3 regions of the Paenibacillus sp. IHBB 10380 genome follow, and region 3 is predicted to be linked to each of the others. Evidence: riboswitches for the same ligand, from Rfam matches in the RefSeq annotation. Region 3 holds a riboswitch; each other region holds the start of a gene.

Evidence for each region. A riboswitch is a leader RNA that binds a small molecule or an ion and turns the genes downstream of it on or off. The one in region 3 is predicted to bind thiamine pyrophosphate.
Region 1: another riboswitch for thiamine pyrophosphate. It lies ahead of thiC (phosphomethylpyrimidine synthase ThiC); the one in region 3 lies ahead of UB51_RS23945 (ABC transporter substrate-binding protein).
Region 2: another riboswitch for thiamine pyrophosphate. It lies ahead of thiM (hydroxyethylthiazole kinase); the one in region 3 lies ahead of UB51_RS23945 (ABC transporter substrate-binding protein).

The regions. Positions count from the first base shown of each region.
Region 1 covers NZ_CP010976.1:5,420,231-5,430,946, forward strand. The annotation lists gene UB51_RS24560 (sensor histidine kinase) at 1-329, shown strand, start outside; gene UB51_RS24565 (response regulator transcription factor) at 333-929, shown strand; gene UB51_RS24570 (helix-turn-helix domain-containing protein) at 1,002-1,232, opposite strand; gene UB51_RS24575 (hypothetical protein) at 1,433-1,618, shown strand; gene UB51_RS24580 (TetR/AcrR family transcriptional regulator) at 2,011-2,586, shown strand; gene UB51_RS24585 (DUF418 domain-containing protein) at 2,588-3,667, shown strand; gene thiC (phosphomethylpyrimidine synthase ThiC) at 3,752-5,521, opposite strand; TPP riboswitch at 5,625-5,733, opposite strand; gene UB51_RS24595 (DUF418 domain-containing protein) at 5,853-7,064, opposite strand; gene UB51_RS24600 (response regulator transcription factor) at 7,206-7,931, shown strand; gene UB51_RS24605 (sensor histidine kinase) at 7,928-9,664, shown strand; gene UB51_RS24610 (undecaprenyl-diphosphate phosphatase) at 9,727-10,542, opposite strand; gene UB51_RS24615 (DUF1836 domain-containing protein) at 10,561-10,716, opposite strand, start outside.
Region 2 covers NZ_CP010976.1:268,437-279,152, reverse strand. The annotation lists gene UB51_RS01165 (FecCD family ABC transporter permease) at 1-478, opposite strand, end outside; gene UB51_RS01160 (DUF6953 family protein) at 734-970, shown strand; gene UB51_RS01155 (nucleotidyltransferase domain-containing protein) at 1,057-1,839, opposite strand; gene UB51_RS01150 (helix-turn-helix transcriptional regulator) at 2,036-3,352, shown strand; gene UB51_RS01145 (WYL domain-containing protein) at 3,339-4,205, shown strand; gene UB51_RS01140 (MetQ/NlpA family ABC transporter substrate-binding protein) at 4,279-5,115, opposite strand; gene UB51_RS01135 (methionine ABC transporter permease) at 5,135-5,797, opposite strand; gene UB51_RS01130 (methionine ABC transporter ATP-binding protein) at 5,790-6,482, opposite strand; TPP riboswitch at 6,655-6,758, shown strand; gene thiM (hydroxyethylthiazole kinase) at 6,912-7,712, shown strand; gene thiD (bifunctional hydroxymethylpyrimidine kinase/phosphomethylpyrimidine kinase) at 7,760-8,581, shown strand; gene thiE (thiamine phosphate synthase) at 8,571-9,260, shown strand; gene UB51_RS01110 (hypothetical protein) at 9,404-10,186, shown strand; gene UB51_RS01105 (phosphotransferase enzyme family protein) at 10,349-10,716, opposite strand, start outside.
Region 3 covers NZ_CP010976.1:5,282,168-5,292,883, reverse strand. The annotation lists gene UB51_RS23955 (pyridoxamine 5'-phosphate oxidase family protein) at 1-401, opposite strand, end outside; gene UB51_RS23950 (MFS transporter) at 586-1,782, shown strand; TPP riboswitch at 1,851-1,961, shown strand; gene UB51_RS23945 (ABC transporter substrate-binding protein) at 2,061-3,098, shown strand; gene UB51_RS23940 (MTH1187 family thiamine-binding protein) at 3,136-3,429, shown strand; gene UB51_RS23935 (ABC transporter permease) at 3,426-4,187, shown strand; gene UB51_RS23930 (ABC transporter ATP-binding protein) at 4,246-5,091, shown strand; gene UB51_RS23925 (TatD family hydrolase) at 5,088-5,918, shown strand; gene nfsA (oxygen-insensitive NADPH nitroreductase) at 6,011-6,763, opposite strand; gene UB51_RS23915 (heavy metal translocating P-type ATPase) at 6,823-9,258, opposite strand; gene UB51_RS23910 (copper ion binding protein) at 9,383-9,583, opposite strand; gene UB51_RS23905 (metal-sensitive transcriptional regulator) at 9,603-9,971, opposite strand; gene UB51_RS23900 (BlaI/MecI/CopY family transcriptional regulator) at 10,236-10,610, shown strand; gene UB51_RS23895 (M56 family metallopeptidase) at 10,680-10,716, shown strand, end outside.

The DNA.
Region 1 (10,716 bases), 140 kb from region 3:
CCTTATTAGAAGTGGACAACAAACTGCAATATACTATTTTTAGAACGGTTAAAGAACTGCTACAGAATGCTATTAAACATGCTCAGGCTAATGAGATCAGGATCTCTCTTAATATGTTGAACAATCGAATTCTTATAATAGATGTCATTGATGATGGCAAAGGATTTGATATTGCAGCTGATCTCGAGAAAAACAGGTATACAAATCATATCGGGCTGCTAACGATTAAACAAGAAATAAATGATTTACAAGGTGAGTTCACCATTAAGAATAATATGGAATCCGGAACACATATTCAAATTAGAATTCCAATGAAAGGAAATGAGTAAACGATGCATATTATGTTATTTGATGATCATGAACTTTTTGCCAAAAGCTTAGAAATCTCAATTAGTAACAGTGTTACCAAATTTGAAACGTATACCTCTCCCGCAAACATTTTGAACATTCTAGAAAAAAAGCTACCGGACATACTGTTGATGGATATTCATATGGGTGATTTTAATGGGTTGGATATTTCGCAAATGATATTGGAAAAGTACCCTAGTCTGAAAATAATTTTTCTGTCCGGTTACGACTTGGTAGAGTATCATAATAAAGCTATTAAAATGGGGGCAAAAGGGTTCATTAGTAAAAATATATCGATTAATAGTTTGATTGGAAAAATAAAATTGGTTGCAGATGGTGCCATTATCTTTCCTAAATATGATTCTGAAATTGAACCACTCACAGATCGGGAGAAAGAAATTTTACAATTAACCTCAGAAGGATTAAGACAGCAGGAGGTTGCGGATAAACTATTTATAAGTCGCCGAACGGTCAATAATCATATTCAAACCATTAACGAAAAATTCAGTGTCAATTCTAGTATTGCCGCAACGGTACGTGGAATTGAGCTAGGGATTGTAAAATTAAAACATAAAAAATAAAGACTGCTTATCCTATCTAATCAGCTCTTGTTTTCCTGAAAAAACGACGAACTGCGCCTGCTACTGAGCGGCTTACAGTTTCGTCGTAACATCGTCACTATCTTCTTTAACAAATACTAATATGTCAGAGGGTAAACATTGCAAGTTGTTACATAATTGGTCCAATAATTCAAATCGTATAGACTTGTGCTTACCATTTTTTAGATTAGATAGATTTGATGGTGTAATACCTATTTTCTCAGAAAGTTCTATCAGTTTCATTCTTCTTTTTACCATGACTAAATCAAGATCAATTTTGATCAATAGTACGACCTCCCACTATATTTTCTTCCATATGATATTAGATTGTATACAAGAAACTTTTTATGTTAATGAGTATATTGTGCATTAGGTTGTATTTCTTCACTGTATCAATAAATTGTTATCATATTGCACAATTTACTCATTCTTATTTCCTTTTCTTGTAATATACTTCAATCAATAAACAGAAATGGAGGATGAAAATGATGAGGACGGATATGCTTTGGAATTTGGTACAGGAAGTGAGGGGTGGACAATTGCTTTTGGCGGATGTTCAAGCTAATGTCGCTCCTAATGTTTTTGAGAAGTTAACACTTATTTTAGGTAATTCACAGAAACAAAATGTTTCTAATTTTGTTAAAGCGTCCAAAGGAGAATGGCCAACCTAATCAGCTATATGTACAAGTAACCAGAACGGAAAATGCATTTTTCTAACTAACCCATGTCTTACAATGCGATGTACATCATGCGCTTATAGGAGTATTAATACATAAATCTTGGCTAGAGTCGTTCCAATTAGATGCCAGCGACTAGGTACTGAACATTTAAGTGAATGAATGATTAAGTATCTCAAATTTTTAATTATCCACGCTGCTGCTAAATGGGCTATTCCTTATTGTTTATAGGATTTCTATAACTTATTTCATGTCAATAACCCAGTTAATTCTAACTGGGTTATTTTCCATTTTCAGCAACCTATTGCAATAAATAATGTTATCTAGTATTGTTTACTTACCGACCGTTAAGTAAGTATTTGGGAAGGATGTTAAGAGAAATGAATATGAATGCAACGTATGCTGTCATTTTGGAAACAGGGTACCACTTATTTGCTGAGCATGGTTTTGAAAAAACAAGTATGGCGATGATTGCCAAAGAGGTAGGGATATCAAAGCCTGCGCTGTACTATCATTTTTCGTCTAAAAAAGATATTATCGATGTGATTTTTGACGAGATTTGCCAAAGTATTGGGTTTGCTAACTTTTTTAGTGTCCAGGACTACACGAAGGATAATTTTGAAGAGAAGCTTATTTCAGATGGCCTAAGTATTATTAACAGACAATATGAAGACGACTATTACTCACGCATCATGAATCAATTCCAAGCGCTGGGTTACCGGAATCCAAACTATTCACACAAATTAATCGAAAGCTTGGAAGGATTTACTACGGGTTTTGTTGAGCTGTTGCGACACGGGGCTTCGATTGGGGCTGTCGATGACAAAGATACGCTTATTAAGGCACAAATGCTGACCATGATCATTGATAGCATAGATAATTTTATTAGCTACAAGTTGGAGTATCGCTACGATGACATCTGGACTAAAGCGGTCAAAACCATTGTAAAGGAGATGTCGTGAAATGAGTCAGTCTACACAGCGAATAACTGCTTTTGATTTTGCGCGAGCCTTGGCATTTTTCGGAATGCTTATCGTGAACTATAAGCTTGCAATGCAGGCAGAAAACGATGGTGCAGCATGGTTGAGAGCCATAGCAGGTCTATTTGAGGGAAGAGCAGCAGCATTGTTTGTCGTGCTGGCAGGCATTGGAGTGTCATTAATGACCACGAAAGCAAGAAATTCAATGGACAAGGACGTTATTCGTCAAAGTCGGAACAACTTGTACCGTAGAGCTATTTTCCTTTTCATAATAGGTATTTATCTTCTGGTCATGGGCTGGACCGCCGATATTTTGCATTATTACGCGGTGTTTATGCTTGTAGCTTCGGTCTTGATTACAGCATCTGATAAAATAATACTCAGCCTGTTTGCGGTTATCCTGTTAGCATCCCAGTCATTTTTGATCTTGTTCGATTATAGTAAAGGTTGGAACACGAACTTTCACGAATATGCAGGCTTTTGGACGGTGGAAGGATTTATTCGCAATCTCTTTCTCAATGGTTTCCACCCCATCTTCCCCTGGGTGTGCTTTTTCATAATCGGCCTGTGGTTAGGTAGAAAACGCTGGTTGTATAAGGGGAATCGATCAAGGTTACTGCTTTATTCGTTGTCAGGGACTGTTGTTTTTGAGGCAATTTCCTATGGCCTAATTAAAGGGACTTCTTCTATACTCGATATAGAGTCAGCGAACTATTTGTTTACGACGAAACCGATGCCACCTACGATATTGTATGTATTATCTGCAACTTGTTTAGCGGTGGCCATCATTACTATCAGTTTTTATTTGGTTGAAAAATTAGGGCATTTTCGTCTGACGCAGGCGTTAATAAACACTGGACAGCTTTCATTATCTCATTATGTCGGGCATATATTCATTGGATTGGGTTTTCTTGAGATCGTTGGATATTTGGACAATGGAAGCCTTTCTTTTGCAATCGCATACGGATGTATCTATTTTATTATCGCCATGATCTTTTCATATGTGTGGAGAAAATGGATGAAAAGAGGTCCGGTTGAACTGATCATGCGGAGATGGTGCTGAGTGTTTGATTTGAACTCAATTCATGTCAATACCCCAGTTAGAGTTAACTGGGGTATTGATCATTTATGGTTTACTAAGTCTTATCTATTGATAAATGCCGCTGCCGGATTTTTTGAATTCTTGTGCTTTAGCTAGCATTCCTGCCTCTATGGTTTCCTGTTCTTCTTGCTTGTGGGCTCTAGTAGAATCGCGGATATCGTGAGAAATTCTCATGCTACAGAATTTCGGTCCGCACATGGAACAGAAGTGAGCCGTCTTGGCTCCTTCTGCAGGCAATGTCTCATCATGATACTCGAGCGCTCTCTCAGGGTCCAGCGATAGATGAAATTGATCGCGCCAGCGAAATTCGAAACGGGCTTTAGAAAGGGCGTTATCGCGATCCTGTGCACCTTTATGTCCTTTTGCCAAATCGGCGGCATGAGCAGCGATTTTATAAGTGATGACACCTTCACGTACATCTTCCTTGTTCGGTAGACCAAGATGCTCCTTTGGAGTGACATAACATAGCATAGCTGTACCGAACCAACCGATCATCGCCGCTCCAATGGCAGAGGTAATATGGTCATAACCCGGTGCAATATCTGTAGTAAGAGGACCTAAGGTATAGAAGGGGGCCTCATTGCAGATTTCAAGCTGCTTATCCATGTTCTCTTTAATCAAATGCATGGGGACATGCCCCGGTCCTTCGACCATAACTTGAACATCGTGACTCCAAGCCATTGCCGTCAATTCACCTAGCGTCTCTAGTTCAGCGAATTGCGCTTCATCATTAGCATCAGCAATGGAACCAGGGCGCAAGCCATCTCCAAGGGAGAAGGAGACGTCGTAGGATTTCATGATCTCACATATGTCCTCAAAATGTGTATAAAGAAAGTTCTCTTGATGATGGGCAAGACACCATGCAGCCATAATGGAGCCACCTCTAGAAACAATGCCAGTCATTCGCTCAGCAGTTAACGGAATATAGCGAAGTAAGACTCCGGCATGAATGGTGAAATAATCAACCCCTTGTTCTGCTTGCTCGATGAGTGTGTCCCGGTAAACTTCCCATGTTAAATCCTCCGCTTTGCCATTTACTTTCTCCAGAGCTTGATAGATCGGTACCGTACCAATAGGAACAGGAGAATTACGAATAATCCACTCGCGCGTGGTGTGAATATTTTTACCAGTGGACAGATCCATAATATTGTCTGCACCCCAGCGTGTCGCCCATCGCATCTTCTCCACTTCTTCCTCTATGGATGAGGATACAGCGGAGTTTCCAATATTGGCATTGATCTTTACTAAGAAGTTTCGTCCAATAATCATAGGTTCACTCTCTGGGTGATTGATGTTCGATGGGATGATGGCGCGGCCACGAGCCACCTCATCTCGTACAAACTCCGGTGTCACATTCTCGCGAATGGCGATGTATTCCATTTCGGAGGTGATGATACCCTTACGCGCATAATGCATTTGAGTGACATTGTTGTCTTTTTTTGCCCGTAGAGGTTTCCTTTGGAGTGCTGGAAATACTTCAGCTAATGCTTTACCGTTGGTATTGCCGTTATCCTCGGGTTGTATGGTTCTTCCTTCATAGGTTTCTGTATCTCCTCGTTCTTCAATCCAGCGTAAACGATTGGGTTGTAACCCTTGACGGATATCGGTATGAATTTCTGTGTCCGTGTAAGCTCCGCTAGTGTCATAGACATGGATAGGTGCATTCTCTTCTTCTCCGTGAATGCCCGATGTTGGACTGAGTGTGATCTCGCGCATCGGTACTTGAATGTCTGTACGTGAACCCTGTACATATACTTTTTTACTTGCTGGGAAAGCCGATAGGTTAATTTGATCTTTTTTCATTTCGCTTGACATCTCATTTCCTCCTATATAAAGGTGATTTGATCAAGCGGAGCAAATTCTATTCCTATAGAAAAAGACTGCATCTGAGTAAGAGGCAGTCTTAGAGTAGACAAATAGAAATAGAACTCCAATTCCTCCGCTGGCATTATCCAGATCAGGTTTGACGGTCGATAGTTACAACTATCCTCTCAGCCTGGTCCCACCAAGCTCCCGTAATATATAATTGCTAAACAAAGTATAACCAATTAGTAAAGAATATCCAAGTTTAATTTAAACCGTCAACATGACTTATTCTACAATATGGATAAGGCCAAGGCACCCAATGATTATTCGTACTTCATTATCACACGGAGGTATTTAAACTCGGATCATTAACAACCTTATGCGAAGCACGTGGCTTGCCGCTGAGTGAGAGATAAGTCCACATCCTAAGAAGTCTCTCGATTGGACCGTTCTTAAATCGTCGTAGTAGCAGGCTCGTTAGTACAGCCTGTACAGTATATATGAGCAGGGCCAATAGAAAGCCGTTCACAATGCCGATTTGTCCGAACCAACCCAGCCCATAACCATAAAATAAGGTCGTACAAATGACAGTTTGCATCAAATAGTTCGTCATCGACATGCGACCGACCGATTCAAACGCCGATACGAGCACTGATCGCTTCGATAAGTGCGATAGCACCAGTGCTAGTGCAAAAATATATCCAAGTGCGAGAAGCTGCCCTCCCGCCGTAAGGAATACGCCGCTCCAAGGGGATTGTGGTTGGAGTTCAGCTATGCTCTTAAACGCTAGACCAAGCGGCAGAAGGATCGCCGTCGCCCACACGTATCTACGTCTTTCTCGCCGCGGATTGTGAAACCACTGTTTGCTTGCAGCGGCAATCCCGAACAAGAACATCGGAAGCAGCAGGAACGGTGTGAAGAACATCACGATAATTATAGCGCCTGGCGGCAAATCAAGCGGATCCTCGTTAAAGCGAAACTTAGTAATCTCTTGATAGGTCCCCTCACCATAGACTTCAATAGATGTTGCGACATACTGCTGCATCCGCGCTTCTTCTTTAACTGTCTTCTTCTCGATACCATAGCTTAGGCCCGCCATCAATATGCTCAGTATGATTCCCCATATCATTAGCGTCTTCGGCTTCCTCTTAACGAATAGTAGCAAAGTAAAGCCCGTTACCCCGTAGGCTAGTAAAATGTCGCCCTCCCATAGTAATAGGCTGTGCATCAAGCCTAACGCAATGAGCATGAAGAAGCGCCGAGCTAACACCCATCCAGGCTTTAAGTTACGCTTCACCAAGCTTCCCCGAAGCTTATATAAGCTATAGCCAAACAGGAACATAAAGATCGGCATAAAACTTCCGACAACTGTAATTTTCAGTATATGATGAAATATCGTGTCCAAGCTTGTAGGGTTAAATTGTTGTAGTTCCCCTTGTCCGTACATCCCATACTGGAAAATGAGCATATTTGCAATAAGTATACCGAGTAAGCAGAAGCCGCGAATCGCATCTATAACGCGAATGCGGTTTCCTGTGTCTATTTGATTCATCTTTACTATCACCTCTCTTACAATCATAATCAATCAAGCTGAACAGCTAAGGAACAGAACCATAACATGAACTTAACTTTTTATAACTCTGTTCAACAGATGTTAAGGTTTATATGCTAGCATTACATCAGGTGATGAAGAATGAATATGAATAAAATAGTTATCGTTGATGATGAACCCTCTATTGTAAAAATGCTGCAACTTGTGCTCCAAAAGGAAGGATTTCACCAATTATATACAGCTGGAACCTGCCAAGAAGCACTCGATACGATTGCTCGTAACGGAGCTGATATCGTTCTGCTCGATGTTATGCTACCGGACGGTAGTGGTTTTGAATTATGTTCGCAAATACGCCAATTAGGCAACCCACATATTTTATTTTTGACTGCCAAGGTGTCTGATCTGGACGTTCTGACTGGATTCGCGATGGGTGGCGATGATTACATTACGAAGCCGTTTAATCCGCTTGAGATAGCCGCCCGCATTAAGGCTCGTCTGCGGCGCATTGATGAGATTGGCAAACCTGTGGCAAGAAACAATACTGTGGCACAAACTGTGTATAGCTATGGCCGCTTTCAATTAAATGAAGCTGCAGGGGAGCTACTTGTAGATGGTGCTGTTGTTACCTGTCCGGCTCAAGTGTTTCAGCTGTTATTGTATTTCTGCAAAAATCCCGGCATTGTCTTCTCTAAAGCGCAACTATATGAAGCCGTGTGGAGTATCGATGGACTTGGAGATGATAATACCGTGATGGTCCATATTCGCCGCATTCGTGAACGGATTGAGCATGATCCGAGTTTGCCTACCCATCTGCTGACTGTCCGCGGACTAGGCTATAAGCTGGCTAAGGAGCCGATCAACGTATGAAGATACAGCGTAGGATGGCTTTCCATTTTACATACCAACTGATTGTGTACTCGGTTCTCATAATCATCTCGATGACGATACTCTTCCTAGTCTTGATTAATAAAATCACAAATGATGAGCTTAAACGTAACCTTCCCGTGGCTGCGCTTGATTCCGTCATAAGCGAAACTTACTATCAGAATGATAAGATTAAGTTCTCCTCTCATTGGAATAAGTTCATTAAGGAAAAAAACATGTGGTTGCAGATCCTCGGATCTAAAGGGGACGTCATTTATGAAGTGAATACGGATTCAGATCAGCCCACAGCTTATTCGGTCACTCAGCTGCTAACGCTTCAAGAAACGGGGAAATACAATCATTACTTCGTTAATATGAAGCTGGATAACTCGTATGAATCGCCTCTATTATTCCTACTCGGCTTTGAGAATCCTCGTCAGGAGCAGCTCGCGTTGTGGTACGACAGCTATCAGGAGGACGGACTCGTTGCCGAAGGTTATAAGGAAGCAATGCTCAAGCAACTAAAGGAGACAAACAGTTACTTAACGATCGTCAATCTGGAGGGTGAAAGCATTCAAACGATTGGCAAACCCTCATCCTCTATGGATAGCTACGAGCCACTGGAGATCTTATCGATGAAGCAGGCCCCTGGAAATTTCGATACGAATGTGGTCGTTTATCAATCAGATAAGAATGCAATGACATGGATAGTTCATACCCCCAATCAACCAGGAAGTTTCAACGATCAGCCTATTTTGAAAGAGTTCATTCATATCTTCATTTGGGTAGCCGGCTCGATTCTCGTGTTGTCACTCTCCATTTCAATCTGGCACGGCTATCGTTACGGTCAGCCGCTTATTCTGTTTACAGGGTGGTTCGAGCGAATGGGTAAAGGGCTCTATGCGGAAGTGCTCACGCCGAAAGATCGTCGCAGGGTGTTTCGTAAAAATGGTAAGCTCCGTATCCGTTATCGTCTATATCGGGAGGTCATTCAATCCTTCTATCAAATGGCCGAGCAGCTCGCACAAACAGAGAAAGATCGCTTCCAATTAGAGAAGACCCGTGAGGAATGGATGAGTGGTATTTCGCATGACCTGCGAACGCCTCTATCGACTATACAGGGTTATGGCTACATTTTGGAAAGCTCGCCAGCGGTTTGGAGTCAAGAGGAACTTCAGGAGATGGGCAAGATGATTCGTGAGAAGAGTGACTACATGCTGGACCTGATCACCGATTTTTCACATATTTATCAATTAAAGCAAGGTGCTATATTCATGGATCAGCATGATATCGAGCTTGGTGAGCTAACGCGTAGATCAGTTCTAAAATATGTGAATGACGTGACGCTTGCAAATGTGGAATTTCAATACGAGGGCGATGATCAGCCCGTGCCAGTTATCGGCAACGAGAAATGGCTACAGCGACTTATGGATAATCTGCTATCTAATGCAGTGAAGCATAACTCTTCGGGTGTAACCATTACTGTAGTGTGCGGTATGTTGAATGACGAAGCCTTTATTCAAGTGTCAGACAATGGCCGCGGTATGGACGAGGAGACGATAGGCAAGCTCTTCGAACGCTATTACCGTGGGACGAACACGGAAGAGACTACCGCCGGATCAGGTCTTGGTATGAGTATCGCCAAAATGGTCGTCGAAGCCCATCTCGGGCGAATTGACATACGCTCTACGATTGGCAGAGGCACGACTATTTTTGTATATTTTCCAATTAAATGAGCTATTAACCCGAATGATGGACACTTTGAAGAAAAGTGTCCATCATTCAATACATTAAAAATTTATAACATGAATAATAATATAAATGCACTTAATAAGAAGCAGTACCATGAGAAATATTTAAGCTGACCGCGTTCCATAATCCCCATGAACCATCTCATAGAGAAGTAGGAAGCCACTAATGAACAGACAAAAGCTAGTGCGTAGGGAAGCGCTAATGTTCCCAGATTAGGATCATGTAATAGGTTCGAGCCTTCAAGAATCATACCCCCTACACTTACAGGGATGTATAAGAAGAAGGAAAATTTCAGTGCAGTTGATTGCTTTAAACCAATTCCCATACCCGCTACAATCGTAGCTCCGGATCGACTGACTCCCGGAATTAATGCAACCGTCTGGGCAAGTCCGATGATGATAGCATCTTTAAGTCTAAGCCCAGCCTCATTCTTACGCCCACGTAGATTGCGGATCAACCATAAGGCAATTCCCGTCACTAAGAGTGCAATAGCGATCGTTAATAATCCCTTTAATGCCTCAGCGATCCAATCATTAAATAGAAATCCGATTAACCCAGCAGGAATCGTGGCAATCACAAGATACAGAATGAAGTGAAAATCCTTTTTGTATTGCTCATCACGGCCAGTTAAGTACAGCAATCCATGCTTTCCTAGCTGGATCAGATCGTTCTTGTATATGAGCAGAATAGCGAGTAGTGAAGCGAAATTGACAAGGACCTCAAAGCTAAGTCCTTCAATTTCTAATCCAAAAAGCTTTTGCACAATAATGACATGTGCACTGGAGGAGACAGGAATCGGTTCTGTAACACCTTGTACTAAGCCCAAGAAGGCGTATTTAAGCAATGTTATGAAATCATTCATCTTGTTTGTAACACCTCGTTAGTGAAGATTGTGGAGAAACACCATACCATGGACATACCGGCGAGAGAGAGACTGGAAGCAGGATGTGTGAACAGAGGTTAAGGCTACATGAATGGCCGTTTGTAATGTTTCCCTCTGTTCGTCAGACAACTCTGCTTTGTGTGCGACATAATC
Region 2 (10,716 bases), 760 kb from region 3:
AGAATGATCCTACGCCATAGACAAGCCCTGCTCCAAGTGCTGCCCCGAGAAATGAAAACATAATTAAATACAAAAAGGGTAGACCTGGCGCAAAAGCAAAACAGAGCGCAAGCGCAAATCCTGCTCCTGAGTTTAATCCAAGAAGCCCGGAATCAGCTAATGGATTTCGTGTCATTCCTTGCATAATTGCACCTGCTACTGCAAAACAGGCACCTACCATGGCTCCGCCAAGAACACGTGGAAAACGTAAATCCTGTATAATTTGATGCTGCGTTAATTCAGGATTAAAGTGGAAAATAGCATCCCACACGACTGACAATTTAATATCCGCTGCTCCTAACGAGATACACAGACCTATCCCAAATACTAGCGCAATCATTCCACCAACTAATATTAACGTTGCCGCCCATGGACGAGATGGATATTTTACAGCTGATGGTTTCTCTACTTCTTCGCCTGCTTTTATTGAGTATTGCATTTATTTCTCCCTTTCTAAATCCAATGATATTGATTATCATTCGCATACTTATCTATATTATATATAATATCAAGATTTGGCAATGGACAAATGTCACTTTTTTCTTGTACAAAATGTTGGATGACAACAATGCCTCTAATCCATTGGTCTATTGGAGATATAAAGAAGATGCTTTGTTATTGTTCAAATCGAGATGTATAATGTTCCTTACATCAAAGCATTATTTTCTATATTTAGATATAAGGAGAGATACACATGGAATACTCAGCAGATCAAGTGGCTGAATGGATGCTTAATGAAGTAAAGTCTTCTGGGAGGTTAGATCAGACTGAAGCCGTTTCTCATATTCTAGCTAACTTCGGTGAAGCATTTATTTATGTTAACGAGAATGGGAACCCATCCATTTCTAAAGATGCCAAAAAGGCATTTAAAAAGTTACATGGAGGTAAAGCAGCATGGGATCGGGAAGGTTTCTTCTGGTATTGGACTTAACATGACCTTCATGAGATAACCATATTAAAGCCGATCTGTGGGGTTCATTCCTACGGATCGGCTTTATTAGTATATCGTCATTCTATTTACATCCAGACCTCTTGTAGTGCAGACCGGAATAAGGCATCCAATTGTTCTTTATGTTCACTTTTTGCGGTAAGCATTCTAGGTGCCAATGCTTCATAGTAGGCTATACGTTCTTCCAGAAATTCATTAAGAACTTCTATTCTTGGTTCATAATCCATTTCATCTCCTGCCTTTTTGCGCACAAGGAGATTCTCAATGGCTGCACTCAGTTCACTATTCTTGGGAATACATTCATCAACTAATCGATCAAATTCCATCGGTGGCATGGTATGATGATGTTCGATCCATTGACATCCTAGAATCGGACGCAGCACGTAAAAGTATTTTTTGATTTTGACCTGTTCCCCTTGAAGATAATCTCTATAATTCCCTTTCGCCATATGGAGATAATGTTGCATACTGGTTCGTGAGGAATAAATAAAGTAACACATCTCGCGAATCTGCTCAGCGATCGAAGTCGTTTCCAAGTACAGAATCGGAGACTGTAGCCACTCCAGCAAGGGCGGGTTCGATTTTTTAAGCAGATAAAGTGCCTTCTTGAGATCCCAACCATTAATATCCAGCATATTGCTAATGGGCTGTTCAATAACATCTCTTTTATCAAAAATAGATAAGTACCATTCTACGGGGCGCACATATATGAAACGAACATCGTAATCGCTATCCTTTGATGGAAATCCCCATGCCCGGCTCCCAGACTCACAAGCATATATGATCTTAACGGATTCTTCCTCTTCTATCTTTCTCAATTGTTGCATAATATGTTGCTTCATAATCGGCATATTCATCTCCTCCATTTAACTTCATCGCATCTATACTTTTCTAGTACCTTATCTTCTTCTGCACTTATCATCGCTTATTCAAGCGTAAACGAACATGGCAAAAGTATGGCGATAAATAATAATTTTGGGTACTTACGACGGCAGCCCTGTTACAATGAGAAGATATTATTCATCTGCATTACAATCGGAGGTTGACATGGCTAAGGAAAGCTTTGATAAAGAGATTCAATTTCTACGTATGCTTGTCCTAACAAGTGGGGCTTATAGTCGCCAACAATTCGCGGATCGTCTCGGTATTTCTGTCCATACTTTTGATAAAACAATCCGTAAATTAAAAGAAATCAACCATAGTATGTCTCAACAGCTCCCTAATGAACAAAGCTTAGAACTAGCGGAAGCCATTCGTTTAGATTACTATGATTCTGCCGATCCTATGCTCTTATTTCTATTTCGTGCGAAGTCCCTCAAGGAGTCTGAGAGCCAAAGAATCTCTATGCTCTTAGCTGCCTTACACAATCACAACGCATTAACGGCTATGGAACTTTTAGATCTATGTTGTGGTAGCTTATCCGCCGACTCTGCTCAACCGGATGAGAAAACAATACGTAAAGACCTCAAATATTTAGAAGAGGTTGGCGTGATTGTAAGAGAATCTGGCATACGCCCCCATAGATATCGAATTCAGAATGATCTGATTCAGGCACTGTCTGAGGATGAACTGATCGATCTATTCGATTTTGTCGATGTGATGGCTAATACACAGGTTCCCTCCGTACAAGGTTATTTACTCCGTGATAGCTTGAAGAAGAACGTGGCACAACTCCATACCGAGAAGCAGGCTATACAACCTTTTTTATATAAGTACCACTACTATTCACGTATTTTGGATGAGGCTCATCTATTTATACTTTTGGATGCGATCCACAACCATCGTAAAATAAAGTTTCTATACTTCTCCCCTAAGTCTGAGAAAAGTTATGCTTCCAAAAATACCAACCCGATCTTCGAACGCGAGACAAAGGGACGTGAAGAGTTAACGCTCCCCCTGAAGGTAGTATACGACCATCAATATGGAAGGTGGTACTTACTCTCTCATGACTCACGTCAGGGGATTAGGAAATATCGCTTAGAGGGCATGACTCAGATTGGAGAAGACATACAGGTCTCTGAACAATTATTTGATGCTGTGTACAAGAAATTAGAGGAGAAGATTCAATACAGTTGGTTAATTGATACAGGCCACTCAATCACGGTTCGCGTTCGCTTCTTTAATCCTGGATTATCACAACCAAACTTTATTAAAGAACGTGTGTTGTTGCAGGGGCAATGGGGACAAATTGTAGAAGAAGATGAACAATCCTTCATCTATGAAATTGTTGTCAATGGCTCCAACGAGATCAAACCTTGGCTCCGTAGTTTCGGGTCTAGCTGTGAAATATTAGAGCCACCTTTGCTACGAAGTGAAATGATCGCCGAATGGAAGGAGCTTCAATCGTATTATGAATCTATTTGAGAAAATATTTAACTATCAGATTATCTCTCGTCTAGATGATTCCGGTACCTTCATGATCACCTCACAGGAGAGAGCATGGCTTAAGACCATGCTTGAACATCCAGCGGCAACGGCAGCTTTTCCTGAGAGTACGTTACATAAATTGAAGAACGTTCTAGAACAAGACTCTACCCTTGATTTCAAAGAACATTTCATAGAAAAAGGTCGCAGTATAGAGAAGCATGTCTACCATCCCCTTCTACGTTCTTGTCGCCGATTCATTCTGAACAAGAGTAGTATCGTCATCACTTATCGTTTGAAGGGCGGAAGCACCACTTCAGCGCAGAACGGAGTTCCCTATAAATTAGAATATTCCATGGTCAAAAAAGAATGGTACCTACTGTGGTACCATCTTAGACATCGTTCGCTGATGAACACGAGACTTGACCACATCGTATCGGTGTCAGAACAATCTACTTCACCTGAGGTACTTGTCCAAGCCTTCACGAACATTCAACAGATTTTGGATAAGCTTAAAGATCAAGTCATACTTGAGGTCGTCAACACCTACAATCAAGAATTATCCCGTATCTTGTATGCCTTCTCCTGCTTCGAGAAGGAAGTCATCTATGATGCAACTGAACAAATATATACAATCTGCTTAAGCTTTATAGCGAATGAGCGTGAGTATGTTCTATCCAAAATTCGTTTCCTCGGTAAAAGAGTACGTATCATCGAAGGCGATTATTTGAAGAAACGCATGCTAGAATCTTCGAGAAAGGCACTTGAAAGGTATCGCATCACCTCACCTCCCATCAAGGATCAGCATGTGTCATCCCCAATGGACGGTAATCGTTTACCCATGAAATACTAGAGATTTTCTATGTTCTAATATTTATAAAAAAGGGGTATAGCCACCTTGTGGCTATACCCCTTACATATTTATGTTATTTAAAAGCAGGTACTGCTATTTCCCCGTAATTATCCTCGAAGAACTTTTTCACTTCCGGACTTGTCATACGCTTCGCAAGCTTCTGAATAGGTTCGGAGTCTACATTGTCCTTACGCGCTACCAGAGTAATTACGAAATCAGAATCGTCGCCTTCTGTGATTAACGCATCTTTCTTAGGTGTTAAATTAAGAGGCTTAGCATAAGCTGGAGTCATAGCCACTAGATCCACATCATCTAGTGTACGTGCCAGCATCAACAAATCGACTTCCTTGAATTTGAACTTTTTCACATTCTCTGTGATGTCCGCTTGTGTCGCGTTAATTCCCACGCCTTCTTTTAACTTAATAAGTCCATTCTTCTCGAACATAACAAGTGAACGTCCGATATTGGATGGATCGTTAGCGATAGCAATCGTTGCACCTTCTGGTAAATCTTCAATGTTCTTATACGTTTTAGAATAAGCACCATACACCGCATTGTAAATAGGTTGCACCCCAACCAATTCTGATTTATTAGCCTCGTTATATTGGTTCATATAAGGAACGTGTTGAAAAAAGTTAGCATCCACTTCTTTATTAGCCAAAGCGTTGTTAGGCTGTACATTATCGGATAGAACAACGATCTCTAGGTTAATACCATCTTCCTTCAATAGAGGCTTAACAAGCTCCAATACCTCTGTCATTGGCGGAATGAGGCTAGCTACTTTCAATGTAGTCTCTTCACTGGTTGTCGGAGTATTCTTACTTTCCTCCGCTTGCTTCTCATTATTTCCACAACCCGCTGCAACTAGCATAAGTACAACAACTAACATCATCATTATTTTTCTATTCATCTTTATATTCCCCCATAAATTATCTCTTATCGAGCCGTCTCGCAATATAACTACCTGCAAACTGAATGACCTGCACCAATATAATCATAATGATGATAGTAAATACCATAATCTTCGTTTCAAACCGTTGGTACCCATAACGAATAGCGAAATCGCCAATTCCACCACCACCAACTATCCCCATCACCGTTGAGTAAGAGATGAAACTGATAATAGAAGTCGTTAAACCTAACATGAGTCCCGAGCGAGCCTCAACATACATAAATTTAACGATAATCTGAAAGGTTGATGCTCCCATTGATGAAGCTGATTCGATCACACCTCTTGGAACCTCTAGAAGTGACTGCTCCACTAACCTCGAATAATAGGCAATCGCCATTATGGATAACGGCACCGAAGCCGCAAGCGTACCTAGCGCTGTTCCAACGACAATTCGCGTAAATGGAATTAAAAAAACGACGAGTAAAAGAAATGGGAATGACCTAACAACGTTGACTATGATATTCAAAATACCATAGAGCAACCCATTCTCGTACAGCTGACCTTTTCGCAACAAATATAGAAAAGTACCTAATGGAAGTCCTATTAAAATAGCTGCAACAATGGATATCCCCACCATAGCAAAAGTCTCTCCTATAGCCTTCCATATTTCAGACTGATACTGCATGATATATTCAACCATGGGATTGATCCACCACTCTAGTCTCGACTAGACGTCCTAATTCCATAACCGATACGTTGTGACACATGTTGCGGACGACCTCCATTTCATGTGTTACGATAACAATAGTGAGTCCGAAATTCTGGTTGAGCTGTTTCAGCACATCCAAAATCCCCTCTGTCGTACTTGGGTCCAAAGAGGATGTAGGTTCATCACATAACAATACTTTAGGACGATTCGCAAGTGCTCTGGCAATCGCCACTCGCTGCTTCTCTCCTCCACTTAATTGTGAAGGATATTGCTTCGCCTTATGCTGTAGGCCCACAAATTCTAAGAACTCACTCACACGTTCCACACGTTCACGCTTCGGTAATCCAGTTAATTCAAGTGGTATGGAGACATTTCCGCTAACCGTCTTATTGCTCACCAAATTAAATCCCTGAAAGATCATCCCGATATTCCTGCGAGCTTCACGAAGCTCCTTCTCAGTCATATTAGTCAAATCCTCATTACCTACTACAACACTACCCGTGTCCGGCTTCTCCAATAAATTAATCATCCGTAACAGAGTCGATTTACCCGCACCACTTGTTCCAATAATTCCATGAATCTCGCCTTCCTTTACTTGAAGAGACACAGAATTGACAGCTTGGAAGTGGCTAGTTGAACTCACGAAAGTTTTACTTACCTGATGCAACGAAATCACGGAGAGTTCCTCCTTTATCTACTGCTGGTACTTATGTGGTGTCAGGACAAAAATAATCATACCACAGGTTTAGGCATAATTGTGATACAGAATCGATATTTATTCCCACATGTCGCTTTACATATGGGAATTTCGTGTTATATTCTTAACAGAACTAATTGAATACAGCCTGTTTTTTCACTAGGGGAGTCTAACGACTGAGACGAGCTTTTAAGCTTCGGACCCTTGGAACCTGATCTGGATTATACCAGCGGAGGGAAGTGGAACGAAATCTTCACATCATGCAATGCATAGAATTGCTTGACTGAACTTTTTGGCCCACTCATTTCCTTGTGGAAATGGCTGGGTCTTTATTGTTTTACAAGGATTGTGTTGCTATTTGGCTATCATAGCCTATATAACCCACTTAAATTCAGGAGGATGTTAAACATGACATATCTAACAAAAGTTCGTCAGTGCAATCCGCTTATACACAATATTACGAATATAGTCGTTACCAACTTCACAGCCAATGGGCTTCTCGCTTTAGGTGCCTCACCTTTCATGGCTCACGCTCATGAAGAAGTAGCCGATGTAGCTAAATTAGCGAATGCAGTCGTTCTTAATATTGGAACGCTCGATGAAAGTGTTGTGAAATCAATCCTTATCGCAGGGAAATCTGCAAATGAGAATCATGTTCCAGTCGTTATTGATCCGGTTGGAGCTGGCGCTACAACTTACCGAACAACGATTGCTCAGAGAATCACTCAGGAGATTAAGCTTGCTGTGCTCAGGGGCAATGTTGCAGAAGTAGCGCATGTCGTGGGTGAAGAATGGTCCATTAAAGGGGTAGATGCGGGTGCTGGCGAAGGCAATAGGGTACTCCTAGCACAAAAGGCTGCCCTAAAGTTAGGATGTATTGTTGTCATTACGGGGAAAGAAGATGTGATTACGAATGGACACACGACTTACATCACAAGTAATGGTCATCCTCTTCTCACTAAAGTTACAGGGGCTGGATGCTTGCTTAGTTCTATTATCGGGGCATTCTTAGCTGTAAGCGAAGTTAGCGAACAATCTTGGTTGGAATCGGTTACCGAAGCACTTGCTTTCTATGGCGTAGCCGCTGAAATAGCTGCTGAAATGACAGAGCATCAAGGACCTGGAAGCTTTCAGATTGAATTATTGAACCAATTGGCTAGCGTATCACCGAAAATTCTACAACAAAGAGCCCATATTCACCAAGTCTAAAAAGTTGTACGTCTACTCACCACTAAGACAATTGGAGGAATTAAGAGATGCATATCTATAAAGCATTGACGATTGCAGGATCAGATAGCGGTGGTGGAGCAGGCATTCAAGCCGATATCAAAACCTTTCAAGAATTAGGTGTATATGGCATGTCAACCATTACTGCACTCACTGCACAGAATACGTTAGGCGTTCAAGGTGTTTTCCCCATGACCGCCGAGACGATTGCTATGCAACTAGACTCGATAGGTGAAGATCTAGAACCCGATGCATTAAAGACAGGGATGCTATTCAGTGGCGAGATTATTCGGATTGTAGCAGCCAAGATTGAGCAGTATCATTGGCGCAACTTAGTCGTTGATCCAGTGATGGTGGCCAAGGGCGGATCTACACTACTGCAACAAGAAGCGATTAAATCTGTCATCCAAGTACTTCTCCCACTTGCCTTGGTCACTACTCCCAACATTCCAGAAGCAGAGATCCTTACAGAGATGTCCATCGTCAGCTTAAGTGACCGAGAAGAGGCTGCCAAACGTATTCTTCAGATGGGTTCTCATTATGTCGTCATGAAGGGCGGACATGATGCTTCTACCGATCAAGTCGTAGACCTTGTGTATGATGGGCATAGTTACATCTATATGGAGAATCAACGGATTGAAACAAGACATACACATGGTACAGGTTGTACTTATTCAGCTGCGGTTACAGCAGAGTTAGCTAAAGGGAAATCGGTACTGGACGCTGTTCAAACAGCGAAACAATTTATCCAAGCTGCTATAGAGGACCCATTAGGAATCGGTGCAGGGCATGGTCCAACGAACCATTTTGCTTATCAGCGGAGAAAGAGAGGTACAGAGTATGTCTACTAATCATAATGAATCTGTTCGTTCATTGCTGAAAGTCTATTTCATTATGGGTAGTGTCAATTGTAGGAAAGATCCTCGTGAGGTATTAACTGAGGCGATTGCAGGCGGTATTACTCTATTTCAGTTTCGTGAAAAAGGCGTAGGATCCTTAGTCGGTAAAGCCAAGTTGACACTCGCCAGAGAGCTTCAACAAATATGTCAAAAATATCATATCCCCTTCATCGTCAATGATGATATCGACCTCGCAATCGCCGTTAACGCAGATGGTGTCCATGTTGGGCAAGAGGATGAACCTGCAAGCTCCATCCGTGAGAGAATTGGTTCCCACAAAATTATCGGTGTCTCTGCGCATACCCTAGAGGAAGCACAGCAAGCAATAAAAGATGGGGCACATTATTTGGGAGTCGGCCCGATCTTCCCAACACGTTCCAAAGACGATGCTAGAGAAGTGCTGGGTACAACATTACTCCATGAATTACGACAACAAGGGATTTCTATTCCACTTGTAGGCATTGGTGGAATCTCGATAGACAATGCTGCTTCGGTCATTGCTGCTGGCGCAGACGGCGTATCCGTTATATCAGCTATAGCAAGTTCAAATTCTATTAAAGAAGCCGCCGCTGTTTTCGTTTCTTCGTTAAACAATCCCTCCAACAAAAACATACGTTCTCTATATAGTTGACACCTTCCATAATATAGGGTATATTAATGAAAATTATACAAGCTTAGCGAGCGAAGCACCTCGCAAGAACAGGCGTAATGGCCTTTCTTGAGAGGTGTTTTTTTATGCACTATCATTCTTGTAGATGGGGGTTGAGGTAATTAATGAACGATGCAAGTAGAAGAAGTGCTTGGAGTAGAATGATTGTGATTCTCTGTGTATTGATTGTGTTACAAGTGAATGCACCACATGTAAGTGCAGCGGATCATTGGGATACTGCATTGGAACACATCAATCTTGTTCACGATGATGTTGCAGCACTGAAAGTAGTCGTACTATCGGAAACTCAGCATATTAAAGATCAACGTACAAAGAATAATGATGCATTAAAATGGGTAAATGCCAAGATCAAGGTCATAGACCTGAAATGGATAAACAGTATGCAAATAGAAGTAGATCAGACTCTACGGAAGCATTCCCCTCTATTAGAGCAATTCACGGCATTAAGCAAACAGGCTACTGCCGCTAAGCAGAATAAGGATAAGAAGCTAGCTGACCTGCTCGATCTAAAGCGCAATAAGATACTAACTTCCGTATTGGCTGCTCGTACCGATATAAAGTCTAAAAAAGAAGCGCTCTCTGCCGCCAGAAGACAGCGTGCAAGCAAGGTGAAGTTGGTTAAGGATGTACTCGCTCCTGTTCAAAAATTTAAAAAACAGATTACAGAAGAGAATAAAACGGTTGCTGCAGCAAGACACATCTATTCGGCATCAGAGAAACGTTATAAAACTAGTGTAAAACAAGGAAATGCAGTTACCGCCGCTGAAGATATCACGCTAATGTATGATCAAATGCAAATCATTCACACCTCTCAACAAAAGGTATACGACTGGGAGAAGCAAATTTCGCAAGTCATCATGATGGCAGAGTCCAAGATACCGAAGTAACGATGAAGGTTGACTTTAATGGTAAACCAATAGAGTGCTCACCAAAAATAGAGATCCTCATCGCAGATATGCAACAAGGATCTCTATTTTTTGATAATTTACATCATGTTGTATTTGATTCTATGCAGTTCATGTGGTCCGATCATAGAATTCAGGGAGCTGCTAACCTTCCTCGGCTAATCTATCAAAACGATCTCTGTATGTATTTAAGATGTTAATCAGTTTCTGTCTTAAACCCTGCAACCAATGTGGATTGCTGTCTGATTCTGGAACATCAACTACTTTGAGTAATTTAGTAAATAACAATAGATTATGGATTCTCAAAAATCCAGATAATTCAACCAATAGCGATCCATTCATTGTGTTTTCTTGCTTATACCCTTTTATGAATGCTTGGAACTTACTATTATTAAAATCCACATCTTCATCAAATAAGTCTCTTAACGCATAGGCAATATCAGCAACATACCAATATACCGCAGCATCATCGAAATCCAATATACTAAATGAACTATCACTCCACCGCAAAT
Region 3 (10,716 bases):
TTATCATTATCTTGACCTGTATACGCCATACGAGTCGGTTTAATATCTAAAATGACATAATTGGGATCATTGGGTCCTGTAAACCATTTCTCAAGTTCAGGACTCCATACCTTTTCTCGTAGACTTTCATCCGTACATATAGAACAGATCCCTTCGATCTCTATAACATCCTTACTTCCACCTATTTCATAACCCACTAACAAGGACACATGGGGATTTTCCTCTAACTCTTCAACTTTATGTGTTTGGCGGTTCGTAGCCAAGTGTAAGCTTAACCCTTCATTAAACAATACCATATACCTTTGTTTCGGTTTATTCCCCTCTATCGTAGCAAACGAGCAAATTTTATTGTGATCCAATGCTTTGACAATTTCCTGTTCTATTCTAGTTTTATCTAACATGATGTCATAACCTCTTCCTTTTCTTATTTGAGTGATAAAACACACGTATGAGTAATGTACCCATCTCTACTATTTTCAACCCATCTCCTCTTTATCATACGTTGTGACTTTACTATGACGAACAGCTTCATATTAGGGTATGATGGATAGGTCTATTGTCTTGAAAAGGAGCTTAAATTCATCTATGAAACGCTTAATTTGGATTGGTTGTTTGTCTTATTTCTTAATTGGTTTGGCACATGTCGTACTTGGTTCTGTGCTCCCAGTCATTCTGGAGCATTATGATCGTGAATACAGTGAAGGCGGACAGCTGATCTTTGCTCAGTTTGCCGGTTTCTTAGGTGGCGTGATGCTCTCCCCATGGTTAAACCGCCGTCTCGGCAAAAAGGGTAGTCTCCTTCTTGCCCTAGTTGCACTTTTTATTGCCGAATCCGTATACACCCTCCTTCCGCCTTGGGAATGGATGTATGTCACAGGAATTGTCGCAGGATTTGGGTTCGGAATGATCGAGGCTGTCATCGGAACCATCATTATCACAGGGGTTACCCATCAGACCGCTGTAGCCATGAGCAGGCTCGAAGTATTCTTCGGCGTAGGTGCTATGCTTATGCCACTCCTAGCTAGCGGTATGATCTACTTTGGCTGGTGGCGCTGGTCATTCCTTGTCGTCTCCCTCTTTGCCCTCATTACATTTATATTCTGGGCTAAGGGTTCTTTTGGAGCGTTAGACTCCATATTGAATGCACGAAACGTAAGCCCTCAACAGCCGAAGCAACCCAAAGTAGCGGTGTATCACAAGGGCCAAAAACGAACGCTAGCGATATTTGTTGTCTTCTTCTTTCTATATGTTGGCGTAGAAATGAGCTTAGCCAACTTCATGCCATCTATGCTTGTAGAGAAGATGAGTATGGACAAAGCAGGGGCTGCACTTAGTGTCACCTTCTTTTGGATTGCAATGTCAATCGGTCGCCTATTTGCAGGATATATAGCAGAGAAAATACGCTACCGTTCCTATGTACTTATAAGTAGTCTATCCGCCCTCATCCTACTTACTCTTTTCCCATTCACGAATCAGATCTGGTCTGCTTTTACCGTTATCACACTACTGGGTCTATTCATGTCGGGTCTTTTCTCCATAACGTTAGTATTTGCTAACAAGCTTATGCCCGGTACAGAGGAGTCAACCACAAGCATTCTAATTGCCGCTGGAGGTGTAGGTGGTGCTGTCCTTCCCTTAATCATTGGCTGGTGTATGGATCATCTAGTGGTTAACCAAACGGCTGGTATGCTTGCTGTGTTCACCGTAGGTCTGTTCCTGCTCAGTATAGCTGCATTTAGAGCTCAACATAGATATGATCAGACAGTTCAGGGATATCATTAGTCAGCATGTCAGAGTTACTGGACACCTCTTCCTTTGTAGACTATAATACTCATTGAAATGATCTAATTTCATAAGTACAGGGGTGCTGGAATTGGCCGGCTGAGAGTGTGTCCCACAAGACACTGACCCTTATACCTGATCTGGATAATGCCAGCGTAGGAACTAGCCGATATGGTTCATCCATATATCTATCTTGCGCCCATATGCGTCCCGATTACGGGGCGCTTTTTTTTGTTGCACAATAACACAGTGTATTTCACAAAAGGGGAGAGAAAGAAATGAGAAAGTTAGGAACGTTACTTCTCGTATGTATGCTCATACTAGTCGTAGCAGGATGCGGAGCAACCCGCAACAACGAAACGAATCAACAAGCAGCGACACCAGCAGGTGAGACTCCATCCACACCTAAGACATTAAAGGATGTTAAAGTTGTTCTGGATTGGACTCCTAATACGAATCATACTGGACTCTATGTAGCTAAGGATCAAGGCTATTATGAAGCAGAAGGATTAAACGTTGAGATCATTCAGCCTGGTGCTGGAGGATCGGATACGATGGTGGCATCGGGAGCCATCCCTTTTGGCATTAGCTATCAAGAAGCAGTCACCCAGGCACGCATCCAAGGTGTACCCCTTGTGTCCATTGCGGCAGTAATACAACATAACACTTCTGGATTTGCTGCACCTGTGGATCGCAATATTAAGACTCCGAAGGCATTCGAAGGCAAGACTTACGGGGGATGGGGTTCTCCAGTAGAAGAGGCTGTAATGAACTCTATCATGGAGAATGATAAAGGCGATGTTAAGAAGGTTAAAATAGTGAATATGGGCGAGGCTGATTACTTTACAGCTGTGAAGCGTGATATTGATTTCGCATGGATCTTCTATGCATGGACAGGAGTTGAAGCGGAGCTTCGTGGAGAGCCGCTTGATATGTTGTATGTGAAAGACTACGCTAAGGAGCTTGATTATTACACACCCGTCATTGTGACGAATGAGAAACAGATTACAGATGACCCCGAACTCGTAAAAGCTTTCATGCGTGCAACGTCCAAAGGGTATCAGTATGCGATTGATAAACCTGAAGCTGCTGCTGCAATTCTTAGTAGTTCTGTACCCGATCTGGACAAAGAGCTAGTACTCGCTAGTCAGAAATGGCTCAGTCCACTCTATAAAGACGATGCTGAGAATTGGGGAGAACAGAAAGCCGAAATATGGCAAGGATATTCCGCTTGGATGTACAAACATAAGCTTCTGGATAAACCATTAGAGATAGAAAGTGCTTATACGAATGACTTTCTACCTCAGGCAAAATAATAAGACTACACCCTCACTTTGAAAGGATGATATCACCATGGCTAATACTTTACTAAGCATTCAAGTAATCCCTAAGACACCCAATAATGAAGATTCTATTCCTTATGTAGATCGCGCCATTGAAGTCATACAACAATCCGGTATTAAGCATGAGGTTCATCCTCTAGAGACCACTATGGAAGGCGAGCTGGATGAGTTGCTGAGTATTGTTAAGAATATGCATGAAGCGCTTATAGCCGCAGGTAGCCCTAGTGTCATCTCTCAAATTAAAATAGCCCACAATCCAAAAGGTATAAGCATGGGTAAATTAACGGAGAAATATCGTCCATGAGCTTGATATGGAACAAAGTGTGGCCGCCCTTAGTGGCGGTCCTTATCTTTTTGACGGCATGGCAGCTCAGTACTTCACTCTTTAACATCGAAGATTGGATTCTCCCAGCTCCATCAGATATTGCACATGAGGCTTCCGCTGAATCCGCAAGATTATGGGAACACGCTCTAGCTACAGTAAAACTCACCTTAGGTGGATTTGCTATTGGAACAACCGTGGGGCTTGTGATCGCCTTCGTGTTACATAGAATTCCTTTTCTTCATTCTGCCCTTTATCCACTTCTCATATTGAGTCAAAATATCCCTACCATCGCCCTTGCCCCACTACTTATGATTTGGTTCGGTTTTGGCCTACTTCCTAAGTTTATTCTCATTACACTCGTTTGCTTCTTTCCTGTAGCTGTCGCTGCAATGGATGGGCTCAGACAAGCAGATCGAACGATGCTGGAATATATGCGAATGATCGGGGCTACCAAAGGTCAAATATTTACCAAGCTAGAGCTTCCACATGCCCTTCCTTCTATGTTCTCAGGGATACGTATCGCGGCAACGTACAGTGTTATGGGCGCAGTCATTGCCGAGTGGGTTGGCTCTGACAAAGGTATTGGCTACTATATGATGCTTCAAAAAGCTAGCTACCGTACCGATCGTATGTTCTTAAGTATTTCCATTATCGTTATTCTCAGCCTATTTATGCATACAGCCATTGTCCTATTAGAGAAAGGACTCGTACGCTGGAGTCCACGTCAAGATCGTTAGTGAACTTAGGATAAAAAGAACTCGCATCTTAATTCGCGAAAGGAGTGTGCACCTAGTCATGGAACAGCAAATACAGCAAATAAACAGTATTCAACACCAAGATCTACCCGCTACGCCACCAGCCTTAGAAGTTCACAATATTATCAAGGGGTTCAGCGGACGTAAACAGAACCTCCCCGTGCTAGATAAGATTTCTCTAACCGTTGCCCCTGGCGAGTTCGTATCCATTATTGGTCCATCGGGGTGTGGGAAGAGTACCCTTTTTCATATTATTGGCGGTGTCGTTCAACCGGAGACGGGAACGATACGAATGAACGGCCGCGAGGTGACAGGTAAAAAGGGCCTTGTCAGCTACATGCCGCAACAGCCTGCCCTATTTCCTTGGCGAACCATTGAAGATAACGTCATCTTAGCTCAGGAAGTAAACGGAATTCCAAAGAATCAAGCTCGGGAAGAAGCACGTCATTGGATCTCCAAAGTAGGACTGACTGGATTTGAGAACGCCTATCCGCATATGTTATCTGGGGGGATGCAGCAACGAGTAGCCTTTCTACGTGCACTTCTTAGCCCTCAAGAACTGATGTGTCTGGATGAGCCCTTCAGCGCGTTAGACGCCCTAACTCGAAGTGATATGCAACGTTGGCTACTTGATATTTGGGAGGAAAGTAGACGCTCTGTACTATTCATCACCCATAATATTGAGGAGGCACTCCTTCTCTCAAACCGTATATACGTATTCTCCAGTAGACCTGCTGCTGTACTACATGCCGTAGATGTCCCTTTTTCACGTCCACGTAAAGAAGAGATGACCGATGATCCCAACTTCCTCAAGCTAAAACGTGAGCTTTCTCAATGGATGCGGGAGGAGCAACAAAAAATGCAACGATTGAAGGGAATGCTATGATGAACAATCATAATGACCAACGGATCGCAGACGATGCCTCACTCGCTCCCTTCATTGATGCCCATATTCACCTTGATACCTATACGGAAGAGCAACAACATGCTCTACTTACAAGCTTAAGTCCCTCCATTGCCGCTGTAATTGCAGTCTCCATGCATCAGCAATCGAGTCAATATAATCTAAAGCTGGCTCAGAAGTATCCCTCACTTATTCACCCAGCCTTCGGCTTCCATCCGGAACAACCACTACCACTAGAAGAGGAGATCCTTCAGTTGTTCTCATTTATGGAGGAACATTTGAAACAGATGGTCGCCGTGGGTGAAGTCGGGCTACCGTATTATTCTAGACTAGAAGCGCAGGAGGCAGGCCTCTCCTTTAATCATGCGGCCTATGTAACTCTTCTGGAGCGCTTTATTTCTTTTGCCAGCATTCACAAGAAGCCTATTATACTGCACGCGGTATATGAAGATGCTGATATTGCTTGTAACTTATTAGAACAGTATAATGTCACTCGTGCACACTTCCATTGGTTCAAGGGATCTGCGAACACCGTAGAGCGAATGATTCATAACGGATATTATATTTCATTCACCCCTGATATCGTCTACGAACCAGAAATCCAAGAATTAGCCAGACTATATCCCAAAGATCAAGTCATGGCAGAGACGGATGGACCTTGGCCCTTCGAGGGTCCCTTTAGCGGTCAAATGACCCATCCGGAGATGGTGTCAACGGTTATCGAGAAATGGAGCCAATTACAAGGTCTGCCCGTGAGTAAAGCCCGTAAATTGATGTATGACAATACACGGCGATTCTACAAGCTATAAATTCGTCCATATAACCGTACACATAAAAAGCCACCCTTTTGAAGGATGGCTTGGGGTGATTAGTCTATTTTATCCTTTTGTATCCCCAACTGTCATTGTTGCATGAATCCCTTGCTATCTAAAAAGTCTTTCATATGCATGCGAGTTGGCTCTGCCAATCGCTTTGCCATCATTTGCGACCAAGTGGCATCATTCTGACCGTTGGTTCTTTCTAATAAGTATTGCTTTGTGGTAGCATCATAAGCCTTAGCCTCTTCCACGCTCTGCTCTTTAGAATATCCATTCATATGCAGAACTGCCTTCATCGGAAGTCTTGGACGCAATCCCGGCTCCTGTTCAGGGTATCCGATACACATGCCGAATAAAGGATATACCAGCTCAGGTAGCCCGAGCAATTCAGACACCTCCGCAATTTGATTACGAATACCACCAATATAGACGATGCCAAGTCCCAACGATTCAGCGGCGACAGCGGCATTCTGTGCAGCAAGGGTTGTATCTACAGTAGCAACAATGAAATTCTCTGTAGAGTCCTCGAAGGATGTATCTCCAAGATACGGTTCTGACGTCTTTTTTAACCGATATAAATCCGCGCACCACACAAGAAACACGGGGCATTGCTCAATATAGACCTGATTACCCGCTAATTTCGCAAGCTTGCTCTTGAGCTCTGGATCTGTCACAGCAATAACGGAGTACGCCTGTACATTACTTGAGGTCGAAGCCATTTGACCCGCAGCCACAATCGATGCAAGCTGACCTTGACTGACTGGGGTATCTTTATAAGCGCGAATAGACCGATGATTCATTAGTAAAGCAAGAGTTTCGTTTACATCATTGCTCATAACTCCATCACTCCTGATTGTTTCAATTAAATACTACTTAAGAATGAACAAGGAGAATCTCACAACTTCACACGTTGTAGACGGAGAGCGTTCAGAACAACGGAGACTGAACTGAATGCCATAGCTGCCCCCGCAAGCCACGGTGCTAGAAATCCTGCAGCTGCTATTGGGATTCCTATTGCATTATATCCCAGTGCCCAGAATAAATTCTGCTTAATGTTACTCATCGTTCTACGGCTCATCACAATAGCATCTGCTACTGCGTTCAGATCACCACGCATCAATGTCACATCAGCAGCTTCCATCGCTACATCTGTACCTGTACCAACCGCCATTCCAACATCAGCAGTCGCTAAGGCTGGTGCGTCATTAATCCCATCACCTACCATAGCAATGACTTTCCCACCCTGCTGTAACTTCTTCACTTCCTCAGCCTTACCTTCGGGTAGAACTTCTGCAAGCACAGACTTAATTCCAGCCTGATCAGCAATCGCCTTAGCTGTTCGTTTGTTATCCCCCGTGATCATAACGACTTCAATGCCCATGCTTTGCAGCCTAGACACTGCCGCTTTAGAAGTCTCCTTAATTGTATCCGCCACAGCTATAATTCCTGCATATTTACCGTCAATAGATACGAGCATGGCTGTCTTTCCATCCGTTTCAAGTTGATTCATCGTTTCACTTGCTGTACCTAGATCAATTCCATTCTCAGCCATTAGTTTACGTGTGCCTACTAGCATTTTACGACCATCAACAAAAGCCTTCACACCATATCCAGGAACATTCTCAAATTGCTTCGCCACAGGAAGTTCTAAGCCATTACTTCGAAGAAGAGCCCCCTGAACGATAGCATCCGCTAGTGGATGCTCAGAATGCTTCTCTACAGCAGCAGTCATCCGAAGAAGGGCACTTTCTGTCATGCTGTCCGCAGGTAAGACATCTGTTAAGACAGGTTTACCATGAGTCACTGTGCCAGTCTTATCCAGTACAACGACTTCAATTCCTTGTGCCAATTCTAGATGCTCTCCACCTTTAAAAAGAATGCCATATTCCGCAGCTCTGCCCGAGCCAGCCATAATAGAAGTTGGTGTTGCTAGACCTAGCGCACATGGACAGGCAATGACGAGCACCGCAATGGCTTTCTCTAGCGCACTAGAGAATTGTCCCTGCTCCACAACCAAATACCACACAAGGAACGTAATGACTGCTATCGCCACTACAATCGGTACGAAGATACCTGAGATCACATCAGCAATTCTCTGAATAGGCGCTTTCGATCCTTGCGCTTCTTCTACGACCTTTATAATCTGAGCAAGCGCTGTTTCTCTACCGACTTTAGTCGCTTGTATACGTAGCATACCATTCTTGTTCAGTGTAGCTCCAATCACAGGATCGCCAATATTCTTCTCTACAGGTATACTTTCACCGGTAAGCATAGATTCATCTATAGAAGAAATCCCCTCAATCACCTTACCATCGACGGGTATCTTCTCACCTGGCTTCACGATAATGATATCGCCAACCACAACGTCTTCCATAGAAATACTGATCTCTTCCCCATTACGAACAACTAAAGCCGTCTTAGCCTGTAATCCCATCAAGCTCTTAATCGCTTCCGAGGATCTCCCCTTCGCTACAGCTTCGAACCACTTGCCCACTAAGATCAACGTAATAAGGACACTGCTTGTCTCATAGTACATCTCTACTTGATGGTTCATCGCCATACTCAATGAATCTATCGTGAGATACAGACTATAGAAATAAGCTGCCGATGTCCCTAAGGCCACTAATACGTCCATATTAGCGCTACGATTACGCAGTGCCTTGTAAGCGCCAATGTAGAATTGACCGCCAATAATGAACTGTACAGGTGTGGCCAGAACAAGCTGGAACCATGGATTCATGAACAATGATGGAGCGGGAATCCATGAAGTAAATGAGAAATGACCTACCATTGCCCAAAGTAAAGGTAATGAAAGCAACGAGGAGATGATCCATTTCCATTTCTTCCGATTCATTTCTCGTTGACGCAGATCGGCTGTATCGCTCGCTTCCTCCTTCGGAATAGCTTTATAGCCAAGTTGCTCTACCTTATTTACTATTTCTTTAACCGTTATTTGCCCAGGAGCAAATTCAACATGAGCCGTTTCGAGAGCTAGATTCACATTGGCTTGAGTAATGCCTTCCATCCTGTTAAGCCCTTTTTCAATCCGAGTTGAACATGCGGCACAGGTCATGCCCGTAATCTCGAAATCCATCGTTTCCTTTAAAGTCCCATAGCCAAGAGACTCAATTTTTTGCTCAATAGTCTGTATATCTACTTGGTTAGAATCAAAGGTGACCGAGGCCTGCTCTAACGCCAAATTCACGTTAGCTCCCGCTATCCCTTCCATCCGACTTAAGCCCTTTTCAATCCTGGTCGCACATGCGGCGCAAGTCATACCCGTAATTTGCAACGAAACTTGCTTTTCACCCGTCTTTTGAGAATTTGTCATCTCACGCTCTCCCTTTTTTGAGGATTCACCATTTATAGTATAATACCCCCATAGGGTATAATAACATTAAAAAAATGCGCGGTTATCGGAATTATACAATCCTCTACCCGCACCTCTAATTGAATTAAACTACATCATACCCTTGATTAACAATGGCTTCCTTGATCGTGTCCAAATTTACTTTAGTATCATCATATTCAACAGTCACATTCTTGAGTTCTAGGTTAACCTTACCAACCGCACCCACACTCTTAACTGCTCCTTCTACTGCGTTCAAACAATGGTTACAAGACATACCTTCCACTTTTAACGTTGCTTGTTGCATATTCATTTCCTCCTAATGTTCATTTCATTAATTTGTTTACCGTCTTCAGTAGTTCGTCAATAACATCATGATCGCCGGCTTCAATACGCTCCACGACACAACTCTTCATATGTCCTTCAAGCAATAATTTACCTACACCATTTAATGCTGCTTGACTGGCTGCAATCTGATTAAGCACGTCATCACAATACGTATCCTTCTCAATCATTCCTTTAATACCACGAATTTGGCCCTCAATACGATTTAAGCGAGTTATGAGGTTACTCTTGGTCTGATCTGAGTGATGGCTATGTCTCTCAGTAGCATCTGTATGACAATGATCGGCCTCAATTTCAGGAGTCTTCGGCTGTTCCGATGTATTACCTTCATTACCCATTTCCATGGACATACCTCCTGCTCCATCTACACATCCTAGGATGTAACCTCATCTTATCATACCCCCCATGGGTATATCAAGTATTTTAACTGTCCACTTATTTTATTATTTTTCTTCAGAGTCGTTTTTTTATTCTCCCTACTCAGAGCCTCATTGCTCAAAGCACCTTTGACGGAGAGAGCAGCTTAGGATTCATCATTTGATTATGTATTTGACAACTGAGTATTACACATGTAGTATTACATTTGTAGTCAATAAAGGTTAGGAGGTAAACCAGTGAAAAATGTTCCCCATATATCCGATGCGGAATGGGAAGTAATGAAAATTCTCTGGGCAAAAACACCATGCACGGCAAACGAAGTGATTGAGGCTTTAGAAGGTCAAACGGATTGGAAACCTAATACAATAAGAACGCTTTTAAACAGATTAGCTCAAAAACAAGCCATTTCCTATTCACAAAAAAACAGGGTATATGCTTATTTCCCGTTAGTATCCGAAGACGAATGTGTAAAGTCCGAGACCAAGTCCTTCCTAAAAAGAATCTACGGCGGCGCATTTAAGCCGTTGCTTGTTAACTTTTTGAAAGAAGAACAGCTATCTCCGGAAGATATTAAAGAATTAAAAAACATCCTTGACGACAAAACAGAATAAATCATTTGCGGATTGGCATTGTAGTTGGCGTTAAATCTTTGACTCGATTAAGGAAAGGGAAGGGTGAATGTGACTAGAATAACCGAACACCTGATTAATCTCTTTG